2 regions of the Variovorax sp. 54 genome follow, and region 1 is predicted to be linked to the other one. Evidence: predicted binding sites of a transcription regulator. Region 1 holds the regulator's gene; the other holds the start of a gene.
The links. The regulator NrdR, encoded in region 1, represses ribonucleotide reductase genes. The targets are predictions, from matches to a motif close to CACNANATNTNGTG.

Region 1 (9,500 bases):
GCCGCGGCGGCGGCTCAGAAGCGGTCGCGGCCGGCAACGCGTGCGACGATGCGCAGGTCGGGCCCGAGCATGTCCACCGACTGGAATTCGAGCGGCAGAGCGCCGGTCAGCGAGGTGAGCGGGCCGTCGGCATGCAGGTGGCTGGCGATGTCGAGCCCGCTGCCGATCAGCTTGGGGGCCAGGTACACCAGCAGCTCGTCCACGCAGCCTTCGCGCAGCAGCGAGCCGTTGAGCTTGTGGCCCGATTCGACGTGCAGCTCATTGACGCCGCGCGCCGCGAGGTCCTGGAGCATCGCGGGCAGGTCGACCTTGCCGTGCAGGTTGGGCAGGCAGGTGATGGTGGCGCCGCGGGCTTCGAGCGCGGCCGCCTTTTCTTCGTTGTGCCGGCTGGCAGCGTAGATCCAGACAGCGCGGCCAGCTATGAAAATGTGAGCGTCGGGCGAGGTCTGGAGGTGGCTGTCGACCACGACGAGGTGCGGCTGGCGCGGCGTGTCGACCAGGCGCACGTCCAGGCGCGGGTTGTCTTCGAGCAGCGTGCCGACACCGGTCAGCATGGCGCCGGTGCGGGCCCGCCAGGCATGGCCGTCGGTGCGCGCGGCCTCGCCGGTGATCCACTGGCTCACGCCGTTCTGCAGGCCGGTGCGGCCGTCGAGCGAGGCCGCAATCTTCATGCGAACCCAGGGCTGCTTGCGGACCATGCGGCTGAAGAAGCCGATGTTGAGCTCGCGGGATTCCTCCGCGCCCGGTCCGACTTCGACCTCGACGCCCGCCGCACGCAGTCGCGCGAAGCCCTGTCCCGCCACGAGCGGATTCGGATCGGCCAGCGAGGCCACGACGCGACGCACGCCGGCGGCGACGAGTGCGTCGCAGCAGGGGCCGGTGCGGCCGTGGTGGGAGCAGGGTTCGAGCGTGACGTAGGCGGTGGCGCCCGCGGTCGAATGGCCCTGGGCCTGCGCGTCGCGCAGCGCCATCACCTCGGCGTGTGGGCCGCCGGCTTGTTGGGTGTGGCCCTGGCCGATCACACGGCCTTCGGCGTCGCAGAGCACGCACCCGACGCGCGGGTTCGGGTCGGTCAGGCGGATCGCGGAGGCGGCGAGCCGCAGAGCGGTTGCGATGTGTTCGGAGGAGGGCATGGGAGCGAAGCGGGAAAAAGGGCGAGGGCGGCGCGAGGCGGCGCCCCGCTCAGATGTCGCGCAGCAGCTGCCGGAACTCGTCCACGTCCTCGAAGCTGCGGTACACCGAGGCAAAGCGCACGTAGGCGACCTTGTCGAGTTTCTTGAGTTCACGCATCACGAGTTCGCCGACCTTGGTCGAATCGATTTCGCGCAGGCCGCTGGCCAGCAGCTTCTGCTCGATGCGCAGCAGGGCGTTGTCGATCTGCTCGATGCTCACGGGGCGCTTGCGCAGCGCTAGCATCATCGAGGCGCGGACCTTGGTCGAGTCGAAGTCGGCGCGGCTGCCGTCCTTCTTGACCACGACGGGGAAGTTGACGTCCGGGCGCTCATACGTGGTGAAGCGCTTGTCGCAGGCGCTGCACTGGCGGCGCCTGCGGACGAAGTCGGCGTCTTCCGAAACGCGGGTCTCGACGACCTGCGTTTCGAGATGACCGCAAAAAGGGCATTTCATGCGGCCAGTGCTTCTCTTCTTCTGTTATTTGCTACGAAATCAACGGTAGACAGGGAAGCGGCTCGTCAAGGCGTGAACCTTGGCGCGCACCGCGTCGATGTTCGCCGCGTCGCGCGGGTTCTCGAGCACGTCGGCCACCAGGTTCGCCGTGATGCGGGCCTCTTCGTCCTTGAAACCGCGCGTGGTCATGGCGGGGGTGCCGATGCGCACGCCGCTGGTGACCATCGGCTTTTCCGGGTCGTTGGGGATCGCGTTCTTGTTGATCGTCATGTGGGCGGCGCCCAGCACGGCTTCGGCTTCCTTGCCGGTGATGCCCTTGGCGCGCAGGTCGACCAGCATGACGTGGCTTTCGGTGCGTCCGCTCACGATGCGCAGGCCGCGCTCAATGAGGGTGTCGGCCACGATCTGGGCGTTCTTGACCACCTGTTGCTGGTAGGCCTTGAACTCGGGCGTCATGGCTTCCTTGAACGCGACGGCCTTGGCGGCAATCACGTGCATCAGCGGGCCGCCTTGCAGGCCGGGGAAGATGGCGCTGTTGATCGCCTTCTCGTGCTGCGACTTCATCAAAATGATGCCGCCGCGCGGGCCGCGCAGGCTCTTGTGCGTGGTCGAGGTCACGATGTCGGCGTGCGGCACCGGGTTGGGGTACACGCCCGCAGCCACGAGGCCTGCGTAATGGGCGATGTCGACCATGAAGATCGCGCCGACGTCCTTGGCCACCTTGGCGAAGCGCTCGAAGTCGATGTGCAGCGAGTAGGCCGAGGCGCCTGCAATGATCAGCTTGGGCATGTGCTCATGCGCCTTGCGTTCCATTGCGTCGTAGTCGATGGCTTCGTTGGCGTCCAGGCCGTAGCTCACCACGTTGAACCACTTGCCGCTCATGTTGAGAGGCATGCCGTGGGTCAGGTGGCCGCCTTCGGCCAGGCTCATGCCCATGATGGTGTCGCCGGGCTTCAGGAAGGCGAGCATCACGGCTTCGTTGGCCGAGGCGCCGCAATGCGGCTGCACGTTGGCGGCATCGGCACCGAATATCTGCTTGACGCGGTCGATGGCCAGTTGCTCGGCCACGTCGACGTGTTCACAGCCGCCGTAGTAGCGCTTGCCCGGGTAGCCTTCGGCGTACTTGTTGGTGAGCTGCGAGCCCTGGGCCTGCATGACGGCCGGCGAGGCGTAGTTCTCGCTGGCGATCAGCTCGATGTGGTGTTCCTGGCGCGCGTTTTCGGCTTGAATCGCGGCCCAGATTTCGGGATCGGTCTGTTCGACCAGGATGTTGCGTTGGTACATGGCAGTCCTTTGAAGACGAGGTCCTTGTTCAACCAAACAAGGGCTGCCCAGGCGAACGGCTGAACGCCTGTTGTGGTCAGGCGGCACGCTTCCCAGTGGTATTCCACGTCAGCGCGTGGCACCTTTTTCAGGGTGCTGCGCCTATCGCCAGTCGCGTACAGGCCGAGTGTAGCGCAGGCCCGGAGGCTTCCGGGCCGCAGGGCTTCAGGAAACTGCGGAGAGCAGGGCGACCTTGGCCGGCTCGCTGCCGGTGGCGGGTTCTTCACGCGCCGGCTTGGCAGGTGCCACGACCGGGATCGGCTGTGCGCGCGCCGTGGTCGGCGGCGGCACGACCATCGTCGACGGCGCACGGCCGGCTGCAACCTGACGCAGGCGCTCGTGCTCGGCCAGCACCTTGGCGGCATAGCCGCCGTCGTCGTCGAGGTTGGCGGCGCCCACGTAGTAGCGCAGGCCGCCTTCGAGCGAGCCGGCGCGGGCGATGCATTCCTGCAGCACCTTCACGCCGACGCGCATGTTGGTCACGGGGTCGAAGGCGGTGAGCGTGCCGCCCGCGCTTTCGTACTTGTCGCCGTGCACGCGAGTCATGACCTGCATCAGGCCCTGGGCGCCGACGTGGCTTTGCGCGAACGGGTTGAAGCTGGACTCGATGGCCATGATGGCCAGGATCAGCGTCGGGTCGAGCTTGGTGCGCTTGCCGATTTGGTAGGCCTCGGAGACCAGCACGCTCAGCGGCTCGGCCGCGACGCGGTACTTCTTGCTGAGCCAGTAAGCCACCGCCGCCTGCTGCTTGGGCAGCTCGTCGGGGCTCGCGGCCGTGGTGCGCTCGATGGCGGTCGGCTCGAGGTCGGTGGCTTCGGGCGCGGGCTTGCGCGACTGCAGCCAGCCCATCAGTTGTTCCTCGCCGGTCTTGCGCAGATCGGGCCGCGCCACGAGGGCGAGGGCCGCGAACACGATGGCCAGACCGACCAGTGCAAACCCGTTGTGGGTGATTTCAAAAAAGCCGTCTGCCACATCGGACACGAAGGTCCGTAGCCCGCGGGCTGTGGCATCAAACGCCTTGCTCATCGCTTTTTTTCCTTTCTGTGCGGCACCTGGCATGCAGCGCCGGAAAGGGCGATGGATGAAGGCAACGGCGCTTGGATTGGTATGTACGAATCAGGCTCCGCGCATGGAGGTTGTGGGGGTAAGGAGCGCGGCGGCCTGATCACGCCGGTGGAATTCGGCAGCGGATTCAGGGAGGCCCTGCTGCGTCCAGCAGCGAGGGCAGGCGGATTCTAGCGTGGCTAAATACACGGTCAAGCATAAGGATTTGGTTTCATATGTTAATAAGTGCTTGAAGAATCCCCTCGTCCGAGGGGGCTCCAGGGGGCACACGCCTACGGGAAATCCCTTGGAAAAAGACATTTGCAAAGGAAGGGAGGGACGCCTAATCTGAACGGGCCTGAGGTTTCAGGCGTTTTTCCGAAGTCAGGCAGTCCGAGGTGCAAGTCAAGGACTCGAACGATGGAGGACTCCACGGCGGCAATCTCTTGCTGCCAGCACGGCGGGAACCATTACTTCCGGTCGCGCGAATCGATGGCATGGGTTTTGAGCCCGCCATCAAGCCCGGTGACAAGACACTTCCGTCGACTCACCGGGCTTTCTTGTTTGTGGCGTTCACACTTTCGGCCTACCGATCCTGTCGAGGGCCGCGCGGGCCTCGCAATGCCTCGCCAAAAGAGAACGCATTCACGTTTCCTTAGACTTTGTTGGCATCTGTTTGCGGCACACTTCTGCGGATGGATGCTGCTTCGATCAAACAAAACAAATGGGTGCGGCGTGGGGTTGTCGCGTTGCTGGTGTTGTTGGCCTTGTGGGTCATCGCCTGGCTGGCGGTGCCGCCAATTGCCAAGAGCCAGCTCCAGAAGATCGCGAGCGAAAAATTGGGCCGGCAGGTCACTGTCGGCAAGATCGACTTCAAGCCCTGGACGCTCGAACTCGCACTGAATGACCTGCGCATTGCCACCGCCGACGGCAAGCAGCCGCAGGTGGCCATCAAGCGCATCTATGCCGATGCCGAACTGCAGTCGCTGTTCCGCCTCGCGCCGGTGATCGACGCGGTGACGGTCGAGGCGCCCGCGGTGCTGCTCACGCACCAGGCCGACGGCAAGTACGACATCGACGACATCCTGGCCAAGCTGTCCTCGGGCCCACCGCCCGACCCGAAGGCCGAGCCCGCGCGCTTTGCGATCTACAACATCTCGATCAAGGACGGCGCGGTCGATTTCGACGACCAGACCGTCAAGCGCCGGCACGAGCTGCTCGGCTTCATGCTGAATGTGCCGTTCCTGAGCAACCTCGCGTCCCAGCGCGAGATCAAGACCGAGCCCAAGCTGGCCTTCATGCTCAACGGCAGCCAGTTCGACTCGGCCGCCTTCACGACCCCGTTCGCACAAAGCCGCAAGACCGACGCCCACGTGCAGTTCAAGGGGCTCGACCTCGTGCCGTACCTGGGCTACATCCCGGGCGGCCTGCCGGTGAAGCTGCAGGCCGGCAGCCTCGACGCCGACCTGAAGATCGATTTCCAGCAGACCGGCACCATCGGCCTGAAGATCACCGGCACCGTCGAGGCCCACGGCGCCAAGCTGGGCGACGCCCGCGGACGTGACCTGTTGGCTTTCGACTCGCTCAAGCTGGCACTGGCCGACGTGCGACCACTGGAGTCCGTGTTCCACCTGAGCGAGGTCGCGCTGACCAAGCCGCAGCTGGTGGTGGCGCGCGATGCCGCCGGCCAGCTCAACCTGATGGCCACGAACCCCGCGACCGGCGCGGCCGAAAAGGCGGCGCCGCTGCCCACGCCCGCGGCCAGTGCCCCGGGCGGCAAGCCGGCGGCCGAGAAGCCCAAGCTCAAGGTGCAGGTCGACAAGATCGCGCTCGGCGGCGGACGCATCGGCTGGCGCGACGAGACCGTCAAGCCCGGCGCGTCCATCGACCTCACCGACCTCGGGATCAACCTCACGGCCGTCACCTGGCCCATGGAAAAGCCCGCGCAGTTCGACGGCAGCACCGCCGTTGCCGGTGCCACGCTGAAGTTCAAGGGCACCGCGACCGACAAGGTCGCCGACGTGCAGACCGAGGTCGAGGCGCTGCCGCTGTCGCTGGCCGCGCCGTACCTGGCGCAGAGCCTGGAGCCCACGCTCGACGGCAAGCTCAGCGGCCAGATCGACGTGTCCTGGGCCCAGCCCGACCTGAAGTTCAAGGCGCGCCGCCTGGCCGCCGATGGCCTGGCGCTGACCCAGGCCAAGACCGCGCTGGCCAGCGTCGGCCGTTTCGAGCTGGTCGATGCCGAGGTCGACATGACCAGGCACACCTTGAACATCGCGTCGTTCACCGCGACCAACCCCAAGGTGAGCGTCGAGCGCGACAACGAGAAGCGCTGGATGTTCGAGCGCTGGCTCAAGACCCCGGCCGGCGGCGCCAAGGTGGCGGCGCCCAAGCCGGCCGACGCCGGCGCGGCGCGCCCCAACAGCGCCAACACCAAGCCCTGGGCGCTGACCCTGGGCACGCTGGCCGTGGACAACGGCAGCCTGTCGTATGCGGACAAGGCCGGCTCGGCGCCGGTGGCGATCGAGGTCACGGCCTTCAAGCTGCACGCCCAGAAGATCGCACCCGACACCAACACCGTCTCGCCGCTGCAGGTGTCGGGCCGCATCGGTGCGGGCCGCCGCGCGGACCCGGGGCGCTTCGACTACAAGGGCACCGTCGTGCTCAAGCCGCTGGCGGCCGAGGGCCGGCTCGAGGTGGCGTCGTTCCCGGCGCATGCCTTCAAGGCCTACTACGCCGACGCGCTCAATGTCGACATCCGCCGCGCCTTCGCGAGCTATCGCGGCACGGTGCGCTATGCGACCGCGCCGGCCGGCATGAGCGTCAAGCTGGCGGGCGACACCGCACTGGACGACTTCCGCGCCAACAGCGTCTCGCTGACCCAGTCGCCGGGCTTCGACCGCAGCAACAGCCAGTTGCTGAGCTGGAAGACGCTGAGCCTGCGCGGTCTGCAGGTCAGCCTGGCGCCCAACGCCGCCCCGACCGTGGATGTGCGCGAAACCACGCTGACCGACTTTTTCGCCCGCGTGATCGTCGACCCCACCGGCCGCCTCAACCTGCTGAGCCTGACCAAGAAGGGCGAGGAAGCGTCGAAGGCCGCCGCTGCTGCCGCCACCGAAGCCAGTACGAAGAAGGGCCCGGGCGGCACGACCACCACGACCCGCGCGCCGGCCTCGGCGCCGCAGCGGGCTTCGGGCGGCGCGCCGGTGTCGGCCGAGGCCATGGTCGGCGGCGCACCCGACGCCGCGCCGGCCGCACCCGCCCCGGTGGTGGCTGCCGCGCCCGCGGCCGACAGCGGCCCCACGCCGGTCATCAACTTCGGTCCGATGAGCCTGGTCAACGGCAAGATCGACTTCACCGACCTGTTCGTCAAGCCCAACTATTCGGCCGACCTGAGCGAGCTGACCGGCAAGCTCAGTTCGTTCTCGTCGAACCCGCCGAACGGGCAGGGCGGCCGTCCGGCGCTGGCCGACCTCGAACTGCGCGGCAAGGCGCAGCAGACCGCGGCGCTCGAAATCACCGGCAAGCTCAACCCGCTGGCCAAGCCGCTCGAACTCGACATCACCGCCAAGATGCGCGACCTCGACCTCGCGCCGCTGTCGCCGTACTCGGTGCGCTACGCGGGCCACGGCATCGAGCGCGGCAAGATGAGCATGGACGTCAACTACAAGATCGCGCCCGACGGCCAGCTCACCGCCACCAACAAGCTGGTGCTCAACCAGCTGAAGTTCGGCGACGAAGTGGCCGGCGCACCCAACAGCCTGCCTGTGCGCCTGGCCGTGACCCTGCTGGCCGACCGCAACGGCGTGATCGACGTCGACCTGCCCCTCAGCGGCTCGCTCAACGACCCGCAATTCAGCATCGGCCCGCTGATCTTCAAGGCCGTGGTCAACCTGATCGTCAAGGCCGTGACCGCGCCGTTCAGCCTGCTGACCGGCGGCCTGGGCGGTGGCGGCAGCGGAGATTCGAGCGCCATCACCTTCGAGTCCGGCAGCTCGGCGCTCAGCACCGGCGCCAAGGAAAGCCTGGACAAGGTCGTGAAGGCCCTGACCGATCGGCCGACCCTGCAGATGACCGTGGTGGGCACTTCCAGCCTCGAAAAGGAACGCGACGCCTACCAGCGCCAGCGCCTGCGCCAGCTGACCCAGGCCGAGAAGCGCCGCGTCGCCGTGCGCGGCGGCGGGACCGGCACCGAGGTGCCGCCGGTGACCGATGCCGAGTACCCGGAGTTGCTGACGGCCGTCTACAAGCGCTCCGACATCACCAAGCCGCGCAACATGGTCGGCCTTGCCAAGGACCTGCCGGTGAAGGAAATGGAAAACCTGCTCCTGGCCAGCGTGCCGGTCGACGAGGAGTCGATGCGCCAGCTCGCGGTGGAGCGTGGCGCCGTGGTGCGCGACTACCTGCTGGCGCAGAAGCTGCCGAGCGAGCGCCTGTTCCTGGGGGCCGTGCGCACGACGGCCAGCGGTGCCGACTGGAAGCCCGGCGCCGAGCTGAGCCTGACCATGAAATAGCCGGCAGGGCTTGGCTTTTCGCCTTGCCTTGCCATATATCTAGCGGGCCCTTTCCAGCCCGCCGAACGGTGCACGCCGCGGTTCCGATACGGAATTCGGCGGGCTGTTCGCCAACTGGGTGAAAATGTCGATGTGCGCCGGCCTTTGCCGGCGCCTTCGCTTTCTCTACCAAGACAACGATTTCGCGCAGTGACCTCTACTTCTTCCAAGCCACACGACCTCCAGGCCCTCGATACGCTCACCGGTGGCGCCTTCACCGCGCCAACCTCGGGCGAGCGTTCCGCGCGCATCCGCGACTGGCTCGCGGGCAACCCCACGTCCGAGCAGATGCAAGAGGTCTTCAAGGAGTTGAGCGGCCGCGACAAGGGCGCCGCGCGCCTGCTGCGCGAAAAGCTCGACGAAATCAAGCGCGCCAAGGGCCAGGAAGCCATCGCCGCCGAATGGGCGCAGAAGGCCGAGACGCTGCTGGCGCAGTCCAAGCTCAACATCGCCGACGCACTGGCCTGGCAGCGTGACGCCGCCAAGGCCGGCGCGCCGCTGTCGCGCGAACCGCTGGCGGGGCTGAAGGCCCAGCTGGCCGAGCGCGTCAAGGGCATCGAAGACCTGCAGCACCGTGCGCAGGTCCACCGCGAAGCCGCCGTCTTGCTGGCACAGCGCTTTGAAGTGCTGTCCACCAAGGGCTGGAAAGACGCCCAGGCCGCCGAGGAATCGCTGCGTGCCGACGTGACCCACTGGCAGCAGCAGGCCGCGGACATCGTGGCCGATGCCAACTGGAACAGCCTCGACGCCAAGTTCGCACCGCAGCTCGATGCTTCCAAGTCGCAGCTGCTCGTGGTGTCCGACTCGTTCCACGGCGCGCTGGCGCAGGCGATTGCCGCCGCGGCCGATGCCGCCGCGCCGCTGCCGCCCGTGCCCGTCTGGGCCGACGAGCTGCGTGCCGCACGCGGCGAAGTGGTGGCCCCCAAGGCTGCCGCACCCGCCCGTCCCGCCGCA
Region 2 (9,500 bases), 2.0 Mb from region 1:
CCGCTGGCCGCCATCGCGCAGGCCAGCGCGCTGCTCAGCGAAGACCTGACCGACCCGGCGCACCGCAAGCTGACCGACATGGTGCAGCACAACGCGCAGCGCCTGGCGCGCATCGTGGACGACGTGCTCGACGTCTCGCGCGCGCGCCAGCAGCGCGTGCTGTCGCTCGGCGAACAGCTGGTGCTCGACCCGGCCGCGCAGATCCTGGCCGAGGAATGGGTGCGCCAGACGCAGCGCAAGGGCGTGCGCGTGGCGCTCGACGCGCCGGGCAGCGAGGTGCGCTTCGAAGCCGAGCACCTGCGCCGCCTGCTGGTGAACCTGCTGGACAACGCGGCGCGCTACGCGAGCCAGCGCGAGGGCGCGATCCAGGTCATCACCACGACGCAGCGGGCCGGCGTGCAGCGCGCCGCGTTGCTGGTGTGGAGCGACGGCGCGCCGCTGGAGCCCGCGGTGCAGCGCCATCTGTTCGAACCCTTCTTCTCGTCCGAGAGCCGCTCCAGCGGCCTGGGCCTGTTCCTGTGCCGCGAGCTGTGCCGGCGCCACGGCGCCACCATCGGCTACGAACGGCGCGCGCTGGTGCCGGGCGGCCCCGAGGGCAACGAATTCTTCGTCAGCTTCGCCCCGAGCGAAAACCGGCTGACACAATAGCGGCCGTGAGCTCCCTCCCGCCTTCCGCCGCCGCCCCGCGCCCCGCGCAGATCCTCGTCATCGACGACGAACCCGACCTGCGCACGCTGTACGAACTCACGCTGCTGCGTGAAGGCTACCGGGTGGAAGCGGCGGGCAGCGTGTCCGAAGCCTGGCAGCACCTGGAGGCCGGCCGCTTCGACGCCGTGATCACCGACATGCGGCTGCCCGACGGCGAAGGCATGGAGATCATCCACCGCATCCAGAAAGACCAGCGCAGCGAGCGCTGCGTGGTCATGACCGCCTACGGCTCGGCCGAGAACGCGGTCGAGGCGCTGAAGGCCGGCGCCTTCGACTACCTCACGAAGCCGGTCGACCTGAAGCAGTTCCGCGCCGTGGTGGCGTCGGCCGTGCAGGCCAACCGCGCCGCGGTGGTCGTGCCGCAGAAGCCGGCGCCGCAGGCTGCCAGCCACGGCGGCGAGCGCCCCGATGCGCTGTCCGTGACGCGCAGCGGCGCCACCGCGCTCGACCGGCTGGTCGGCGACTCCGACCCGATGCGCCTCGTCAAGTCGCGCATCGCCAAGGTGGCGCGCGGCATGGCGCCGGTGCTGGTGCGCGGCGAGTCGGGCACCGGCAAGGAGCTGGTCGCGCGCGCCGTGCACGGCTGCAGCCAGCGCAGCGACGGCCCCTTCGTCGCGGTGAACTGCGGCGCGATTCCCGAGAACCTGCTCGAGGCCGAATTCTTCGGCGCCAAGAAGGGCTCGTACACCGGCTCCTCGCAAGACCGCGACGGCTACTTCCAGGCGGCGCGCGACGGCACGCTGTTCCTCGACGAGATCGGCGACCTGCCGCTGGCCATGCAGTCGAAGTTGCTGCGCGCCATTCAGGAGCGCAGCGTGCGCGCCATCGGTTCGACGCAGGAAGACGCGGTCGACGTGCGCATCGTGAGCGCCACCCACAAGGATCTGCACGCCGAAGTGCTGGCCGGCCGCTTCCGGCAAGACCTGTTCTACCGCCTCAACGTGATCGAGATCGCGGTGCCCGCGCTGCGCGAGCGCCGCGAAGACCTGCCCGCGCTGTGCACCGCGCTGCTCGCGCGCATCGCGCAAGACGGCGGCCTGCCGGCGCCGCGCCTGTCCGACGCGCTGCTGCAGCGCCTGGCCCAGCACCCGCTCGACGGCAACGTGCGCGAGCTCGAGAACCTGCTGCACCGCGCCGTGGCGCTGAACGACGGCGACGAGCTGCAGATCGACCTGATGGGCACGATGCCGGCGGCGCCCCGCAACGAATCTGCCGCCGTGCCAACCGAGGCTGCGACCGCCGCTGTTGCTGCGCCCGCATCGGCACCGGCCGTCGAACCCAAGCCCGCGCCGCCGCCGCTGCCCTCCGACCTGCAAGCCTGGCTCGACCAGCAGGAGCGCGAGATCCTCGTGCGCGCGCTGCACGAAAGCGGCTTCAACCGCACGGCCGCTGCCGCGCGGTTGGGCATGAGCCTGCGCCAGATCCGCTACCGCATCGCTCGCCTGGGCATCTCCACACCCAACGGCGACGACGGTGCCACCGCGCATGCCGACGACTGACGCCCCCGTCGCGACACCGGCCGGCGACGACGGCTTGTGGCGCGCTGGCTGGTACCGCTTCGCCAAGGCCCTGCCCTCGCCCAACTTCGGCCCGCGCCCCGTCGGTGCGCAGACCGACCTGATCGTGCTGCACTCGATCAGCCTGCCGCCGGGCGAATACGGCGGCAACGCCGTGCAGCAGCTCTTCACCAACCAACTCGACTGGGATGCGCACCCGTACTTCCAGTCGATCCGCGGGCTCGAGGTGTCCTCGCATTTCTATGTGCGGCGCAACGGCGAGCTCTGGCAGTTCGTGAGCTGCGAGGACCGCGCCTGGCATGCCGGCGTGTCGTCGTGGCGCGGGCGCACCAACTGCAACGACGACTCGGTCGGCATCGAGCTCGAAGGCCTCGAGGGCGAGCGCTTCGAAGAGGCCCAGTACGAAACGCTGGCCAGCCTCTGCGCTGCGCTCGCGCAGCACTGCGCCATCGCCCACATCGCCGGCCACGAGCACATCGCGCCCGGCCGCAAGCAAGACCCCGGCGCCGGTTTCGACTGGCGCGTGCTGCGCGAACAACTCGGCTGGAGTCCACAGATGTTTCCCGAGCAGGTGGTGGCGCGCTAATTTTTTCAATCGGCCCGCGACCCGCGATGCGCTGCGCTCGCAGTGCAGCAATCTCGAGAGCGCAGACGCGCAACGCAGCAACCATGCGGCCTGCAGGCCCAAATCGGCCCACAAGCCCCGCCCCGCGCGGCTTGCGCGACCATGACTCAGTATTGGCGCGGGATCGCCGGGCACATCGGCCTTCCAAGGGATTACCCGTAGCGCTTGAATTCGATGCAAAACACTACATCTAGTGGGTTGTAGCCCCTCCACACCCTAGATATAGTGTCCTCCCGTTCGGCACCAACGCCGACGCAGCGTCCAACGAGGCGCTGCCAACCAACAAGAATTGCACAACCGAGAGGAAGCGAATGCAAACTGCACTGAACACCCCGTCGACCCCCCGCGCCGTCCCCGCGACGCCGCAGCAGCAACAAGACACTGCGGGCTCGCCCACCGGTCAGAACCTCGCCCACTACCAGATCATTCGCCGCAACGGCGCCGTCGTTCCCTTCGAACCGAACAAGATCGCCATCGCCATGATGAAGGCCTTCCTGGCCGTGCATGGCACCCAGGGCGCGGCGTCGGCCAGCGTGCGCGAAACGGTCGACGTGCTCACGCAAGGCGTGATCCGCGCCATGGTGCGCTCGCGTCCGGGCGGCGGCACCTTCCACATCGAAGACGTGCAGGACCAGGTCGAGCTCGGCCTGATGCGCGGCGGCCACCATGAAATCGCACGTGCCTACGTGCTGTACCGCGAACGCCGCACCCAGGAGCGTTCGAAGCAAGGCGAGCAGGACCTGCCCGCCGCGCCGGTGCTGCACGTGCTCGACAACGGCGAGCGCGTGGCGCTCGACCTGAACGAGCTCAAGGGCCTGATCGAATCGGCCTGCGAAAACTTGGGCGACAGCATCACCGCGGCCCCGATCGTTGCCGAGACGATGCGCAACCTGTACGACGGCGTGCCGCTGGACGAGGTCTACAAGGCTTCCATCCTGGCGGCCCGCACGCTGATCGAGAAGGACCCCGACTACACCTTCGCCACCGCGCGCCTGCTGCTGCACACGATCTTCAAGGAGATCATCGGCCGCGAAGTGATGCCCGTCGACCGTGCCACCGCCTACGCCGACTACTTCCCGCAATTCATCAAGAAGGGCGTGGACAACGAGCTGCTCGACGAAAAACTGCTGCAGTACGACCTGCCTCGCCTGGGCGCCGCCCTCAAGGCCGAGCGCGACAACCAGTTCGACTACCTCGGCCTGCAGACGCTGTACGACCGCTACTTCCTGCACGTGCGCAAGTCGCGCATCGAACTGCCGCAAGCGTTCTTCATGCGCGTGGCCATGGGCCTGTCGCTGAACGAAATCGACCGCGAAGCCCGCGCCATCGAGTTCTATGAAGTGCTGTCGTCGTTCGACTTCATGTCGAGCACGCCCACTCTGTTCAACGCCGGCACGCTGCGCTCGCAGCTGTCCAGCTGCTACCTGACCACCGTGCCCGACGACCTGGACGGCATCTACGAGTCGATCAAGGAAAACGCGCTGCTGTCGAAGTTCGCCGGCGGCCTGGGCAACGACTGGACCCGCGTGCGCGCACTGGGCAGCCACATCAAGGGCACCAACGGCGAATCGCAAGGCGTCGTGCCGTTCCTGAAGGTGGTGAACGACACGGCCGTGGCCGTGAACCAGGGCGGCAAGCGCAAGGGCGCCGTCTGCACGTACCTGGAAACCTGGCACCTCGACATCGAGGAGTTCCTGGAGCTGCGCAAGAACACCGGCGACGACCGCCGCCGCACGCACGACATGAACACCGCCAACTGGATCCCCGACCTCTTCATGCGCCGCGTGATGGAAAAGGGCACCTGGACGCTGTTCTCGCCCTCCAACGTGCCTGACCTGCACGACCTGTTCGGCGCCGACTTCGAGAAGGCCTACGTCGCCTACGAAGAGAAGGCTGCCCGCGGCGACATCAAGCCCGCGCGCACCATTCAGGCGTCGGACCTGTGGCGCAAGATGCTCACGATGCTGTTCGAGACCGGCCATCCCTGGATCACGTTCAAGGACGCCTGCAACGTGCGCTCGCCGCAGCAGCACGCCGGCGTGGTGCACTCGTCGAACCTGTGCACCGAGATCACGCTGAACACCAGCGACACCGAAACCGCCGTGTGCAACCTGGGTTCCGTGAACCTGCTGCAGCATCTGAAGGACGGCAAGGTCGACCAGGTCAAGCTGCAGAAGACGATCTCGACCGCGATGCGCATGCTCGACAACGTGATCGACATCAACTACTACGCCGTGAAGAAGGCGCGCGACTCCAACCTGCGCCACCGTCCGGTCGGCCTGGGCCTGATGGGCTTCCAGGACGCGCTGTACGAACTGCGCATTCCCTACGCCTCGCAAGAAGCCGTGCAGTTCGCTGACGAGTCGATGGAAGCCATCTGCTACCACGCGTACTCGGCGTCGGCCGACCTGGCACGTGAACGCGGCAAGTACTCGAGCTACAAGGGCTCGCTGTGGGACAAGGGCATCCTGCCGATCGACACGCTCGACCTGCTCGAGAAGGCACGCGGCGGCTACGTCGAAGTGGACCGCTCGTCCACGCTCGACTGGGACGCGCTGCGCCAGAAGATCAAGACCCAGGGCATGCGCAATTCGAACTGCGTGGCCATCGCTCCGACCGCGACCATCTCGAACATCATCGGCGTTGACGCTTCCATCGAACCCTGCTTCGGCAACCTGTCGGTCAAGTCGAACCTGTCGGGCGAGTTCACCGTCATCAACCACTACCTGGTGCGCGACCTGAAGCGCCTGGGCCTGTGGGACGACGTGATGGTCATGGACCTGAAGCACTTCGACGGTTCGCTGCGCCCCATCGACCGCGTGCCGCAAGACGTGAAGGCGCTGTACGCCACCGCGTTCGAAGTCGAAACCACGTGGCTCGTCGAAGCCGCCTCGCGTCGCCAGAAGTGGATCGACCAGGCGCAGTCGCTGAACATCTACATGGCCGGCGCCTCGGGCAAGAAGCTCGACGACACCTACAAGCTCGCGTGGCTGCGCGGCCTGAAGACCACGTACTACCTGCGCACGCAGAGCGCGACGCACGCAGAAAAGTCGACGGTGCAATCGGGCCGTCTCAACGCGGTGTCGTCGGGCAACGACGCACCCTCGGGCATGAGCGCACTCGAAGCCGCCGCTGCTGCAGCGCAGGCACAGATGAGCGCAATGCCCGCCACCGACATCGCGTTCTGCGGTGTCGACGATCCGACCTGCGAAGCCTGCCAGTGATGTGCAAGTGAAGCGTCAACACACCAGACGCTTCGATCGATCAGCGAGGTGCTCGCACAAGTAAAAAGCGCGCGACGTTCAATCAATCAAGGCATTGACTGACGTCGCGCGATGCATGCGAGCAACATAACAACCCCATAAATGGCGCACGATGTGAACGAGCACTTTGCAACTCACATCGTTGCTCCGATAATTGCGCATTGGATTTTTCTATGTTGACCTGGGACGAAGAAGTCAAGCCCTCCTTACCAAAGGATATGCAACAAGGATTGCAGCAGCACCACGCATCGACCAGCGGTTCTTCCGCAGGTCGCGCGGTCGCCGCTCCGACTTCGTCGCTTGCACAACCCGCCACTGCCACCGCACCGGTGGCTGCCGCTGCAGGCCAGCGCGTCAAGGCTTCCGACAAGCGGATCATCAACGGCCAGACCGACGTCAACCAGCTGGTGCCGTTCAAGTACAAGTGGGCTTGGGAAAAGTACCTCGCCACCTGCGCCAACCACTGGATGCCGCAGGAAGTGAACATGACGCGTGACATCGCGTTGTGGAAAGACCCGAACGGCCTGACCGAAGACGAGCGCCGCATCGTCAAGCGCAACCTCGGCTTCTTCGTGACCGCCGATTCGCTCGCCGCCAACAACATCGTGCTGGGCACCTACCGCCACATCACGGCCCCCGAGTGCCGCCAGTTCCTGCTGCGCCAGGCATTTGAAGAAGCGATCCACACGCACGCGTACCAGTACATCGTCGAGTCGCTCGGCCTGGACGAGAGCGAGATCTTCAACGCCTACAACGAAGTGCAGTCGATCCGCGAGAAGGACCAGTTCCTGCTCCCGTTCATCGACGCCATCAGCGACCCGCTCTTCAAGACCGGCACGCACGAGACCGACCAGACGCTGCTCAAGTCGCTCATCGTGTTCGCCTGCCTGATGGAAGGCCTCTTCTTCTACGTCGGCTTCACGCAAATTCTTGCGCTGGGCCGCCAGAACAAGATGACCGGCGCCGCCGAGCAGTACCAGTACATCCTGCGCGACGAGTCGATGCACTGCAATTTCGGCATCGACCTGATCAACCAGCTCAAGCTCGAGAATCCCGGCCTTTGGACCGCAGAGTTCAAGGCCGAGATCAAGGACCTCTTCATGAAGGCCGTCGAGCTCGAATACAAATACGCCGAAGACACCATGCCGCGCGGCGTGCTCGGCATGAACGCCTCCATGTTCAAGGGCTACCTGCGCTACATCGCCAACCGGCGCGCGCAGCAGATCGGCCTCGAAACGCTCTTCCCGAACGAGGAAAACCCGTTCCCCTGGATGAGCGAAATGATTGACCTGAAGAAAGAGCGCAACTTTTTCGAAACCCGCGTGATCGAGTACCAGTCGGGTGGTGCGCTCTCCTGGGATTGAATTTTTCGATACACAACAATTCATGAATTCAAGAATTGCCCTTGCCACCGACCGCGCCACAGAGCGCGGCATGGACGAGGGCTCAGGTGTTCATGGTGCTGGGGCTCAGATTCCAACGCCATGAATCGCTTCACGCTCCCAACGCGCGTGGAGTGCTTCAATAGGTTGATTTTTTCAACTTGATCAAGGAGAAATAGAAATGGCAACTGCAAAGAAAGCGCCGACCAAGAAGGTCGCTGCAAAGAAGGCTCCGGCAAAGAAGGCTGTCGCCGCGAAGAAGGCTCCGGCAAAGAAGGTCGCTGCCAAGAAGGCTCCGGCTAAGAAGGCTGTCGCCAAGAAGGTCGTAGCGAAGAAGGCTCCGGCAAAGAAGGTCGCGGCCAAGAAGGTTGCAGCCAAGAAGGTCGTAGCGAAGAAGGCTGCACCGGCGAAGAAGGCCGCTGCCAAGAAGGCTCCGGCAAAGAAGGCCGCCGCCAAGAAAGCCCCTGCCAAGAAGGCCGTAGCGAAGAAGGCGCCTGCCAAGAAGGCTGCTGCCAAGAAGGCGCCTGCGAAGAAGGCTGCCGCCAAGAAGGCCCCTGCCAAGAAGGCTGCGGCCAAGAAAGCCGCGAAAAAGCCCGCTGCCAAGCCTGCCGCTGCTGCCAAGAAGCCTGCTGCCAAGAAGGCCGCCGCGCCTGCGAAGGCTGCCGTAGCGCCTGCCCCTGCGGCGCAAACGACGCTGAATCCCCAGGCAGCCTGGCCGTTTCCGACGGCCAGCAAGCCCTGAGTGAATTCTCAGCGGCCCTGAAAGGCATAGAGCCCGGTACCGCAAGGTGCCGGGCTTTTTTCATGGGCGCCCGCTGTGGCCGCATCGCCGAAGCGATGCGGGCCAGTCAGCGAATCACAGGTCGAGCGCCGCGCGATCGATCTGGTAGTTCTGCGGTCCGCGTTGCGCGATCTTGAGCGCACCGATGTGGTTACCGAGCGCTGCGCAGCGCGCCAGTGGCCATTCCTTTTCCAGGCCGTACAGCAGGCCGCCGCGCCATGCGTCGCCGCAACCCGTGGGCTCGATGACCGCCGTGGGTGTCACGCCGGGCACGTGCTCGCGTTCACCCTTCGTCCACACCTCGCAGCCCTCAGCAGCCAGCGTGACCACGAGGCCGCGCACGCGTTGCGAGATCTCGGCCAGGCTCCAGCCGGTGCGCTGCGACAGCATCTTGCCTTCGTAGTCGTTGACCACGACCCAGCTCGCAAGCTCGATGAAGTGACGCAGCGCGTCGCCGTCGAACATCGGCAGGCCCTGGCCCGGATCGAACACGAAGGGAATGCCGGCGGCGGCGAACTGCTCGGCGTGCTGCAGCATCGCGTCGCGGCCGTCGGGCGCGATGATGCCGAGCTTGATGTCTTCGCGCGCCACCACCTTCGTGACGTGCGCCTGCTGCATCGCGCCGGGGTGGAACGCCGTGATCTGATTGTTGTCCGTGTCGTTCATGATCATCGCCTGCGCGGTGAACGTGCCGTCGAGCTGACGCACGAACTCCGTGCTGATACCCAGCGTGCGCATGCGCTCGGCATAGTCGGCGCCGTCGCTGCCCAGCGTGGCCATCGGCAGCGCTGTGCCGCCGAGTGCGTTGAGGCTGTAGGCGATGTTGCCGGCGCAGCCGCCGAAGTCACGACGCAGGCCCGGCACCAGGAACGACACATTCAGGATGTGCAGCTGGTCCGGCAGGATCTGGTCGGCGAACCGGCCCTCGAAAGTCATGATGGTGTCGAACGCGAGGGAACCGCAAATCACTGCTGCCATGGGTGGACCGTAGGTTGGATGAGAAAGGAAAGAACGGCGCGCGTGTCGGCGCTCCGCTCAGGGATAGAAAGCTTCGACGCGGTAACCCGCGATCGGGGGCAGCGCCGCCGCTTCGTTGGCCGACAAGGTCAGCGGCAGCGAAGCCGCGCGGTCGGCACGCGCCGCCAGCACGCCCGGCGCGCCGTAGTCCGTGGGCGTCAGCACGCGCCGCACAACCGCTTGTTCCTGCGTGTCGAGCAGCGACAG

Region 2: CLU95_RS19375 (ribonucleoside-diphosphate reductase subunit alpha) is a predicted target of NrdR. The motif match lies at 3,033-3,046, and genes of this name have one in related genera.

The regions. Positions count from the first base shown of each region.
Region 1 is NZ_PEFF01000001.1:6,161,752-6,171,251, forward strand. It holds gene ribD (bifunctional diaminohydroxyphosphoribosylaminopyrimidine deaminase/5-amino-6-(5-phosphoribosylamino)uracil reductase RibD) at 15-1,133, opposite strand; gene nrdR (transcriptional regulator NrdR) at 1,183-1,626, opposite strand; gene glyA (serine hydroxymethyltransferase) at 1,666-2,910, opposite strand; ZMP/ZTP riboswitch at 2,949-3,075, opposite strand; gene CLU95_RS28225 (lytic transglycosylase domain-containing protein) at 3,115-3,975, opposite strand; gene CLU95_RS28230 (DUF748 domain-containing protein) at 4,689-8,507, shown strand; gene CLU95_RS28235 (DUF349 domain-containing protein) at 8,697-9,500, shown strand, end outside.
Region 2 is NZ_PEFF01000001.1:4,185,440-4,194,939, reverse strand. It holds gene CLU95_RS19390 (two-component system sensor histidine kinase NtrB) at 1-648, shown strand, start outside; gene CLU95_RS19385 (sigma-54-dependent transcriptional regulator) at 654-2,207, shown strand; gene ampD (1,6-anhydro-N-acetylmuramyl-L-alanine amidase AmpD) at 2,194-2,811, shown strand; gene CLU95_RS19375 (ribonucleoside-diphosphate reductase subunit alpha) at 3,162-6,074, shown strand; gene CLU95_RS19370 (ribonucleotide-diphosphate reductase subunit beta) at 6,287-7,477, shown strand; gene CLU95_RS19365 (histone H1-like DNA-binding protein) at 7,677-8,237, shown strand; gene CLU95_RS19360 (carbohydrate kinase family protein) at 8,352-9,254, opposite strand; gene CLU95_RS19355 (zinc-ribbon and DUF3426 domain-containing protein) at 9,312-9,500, opposite strand, start outside.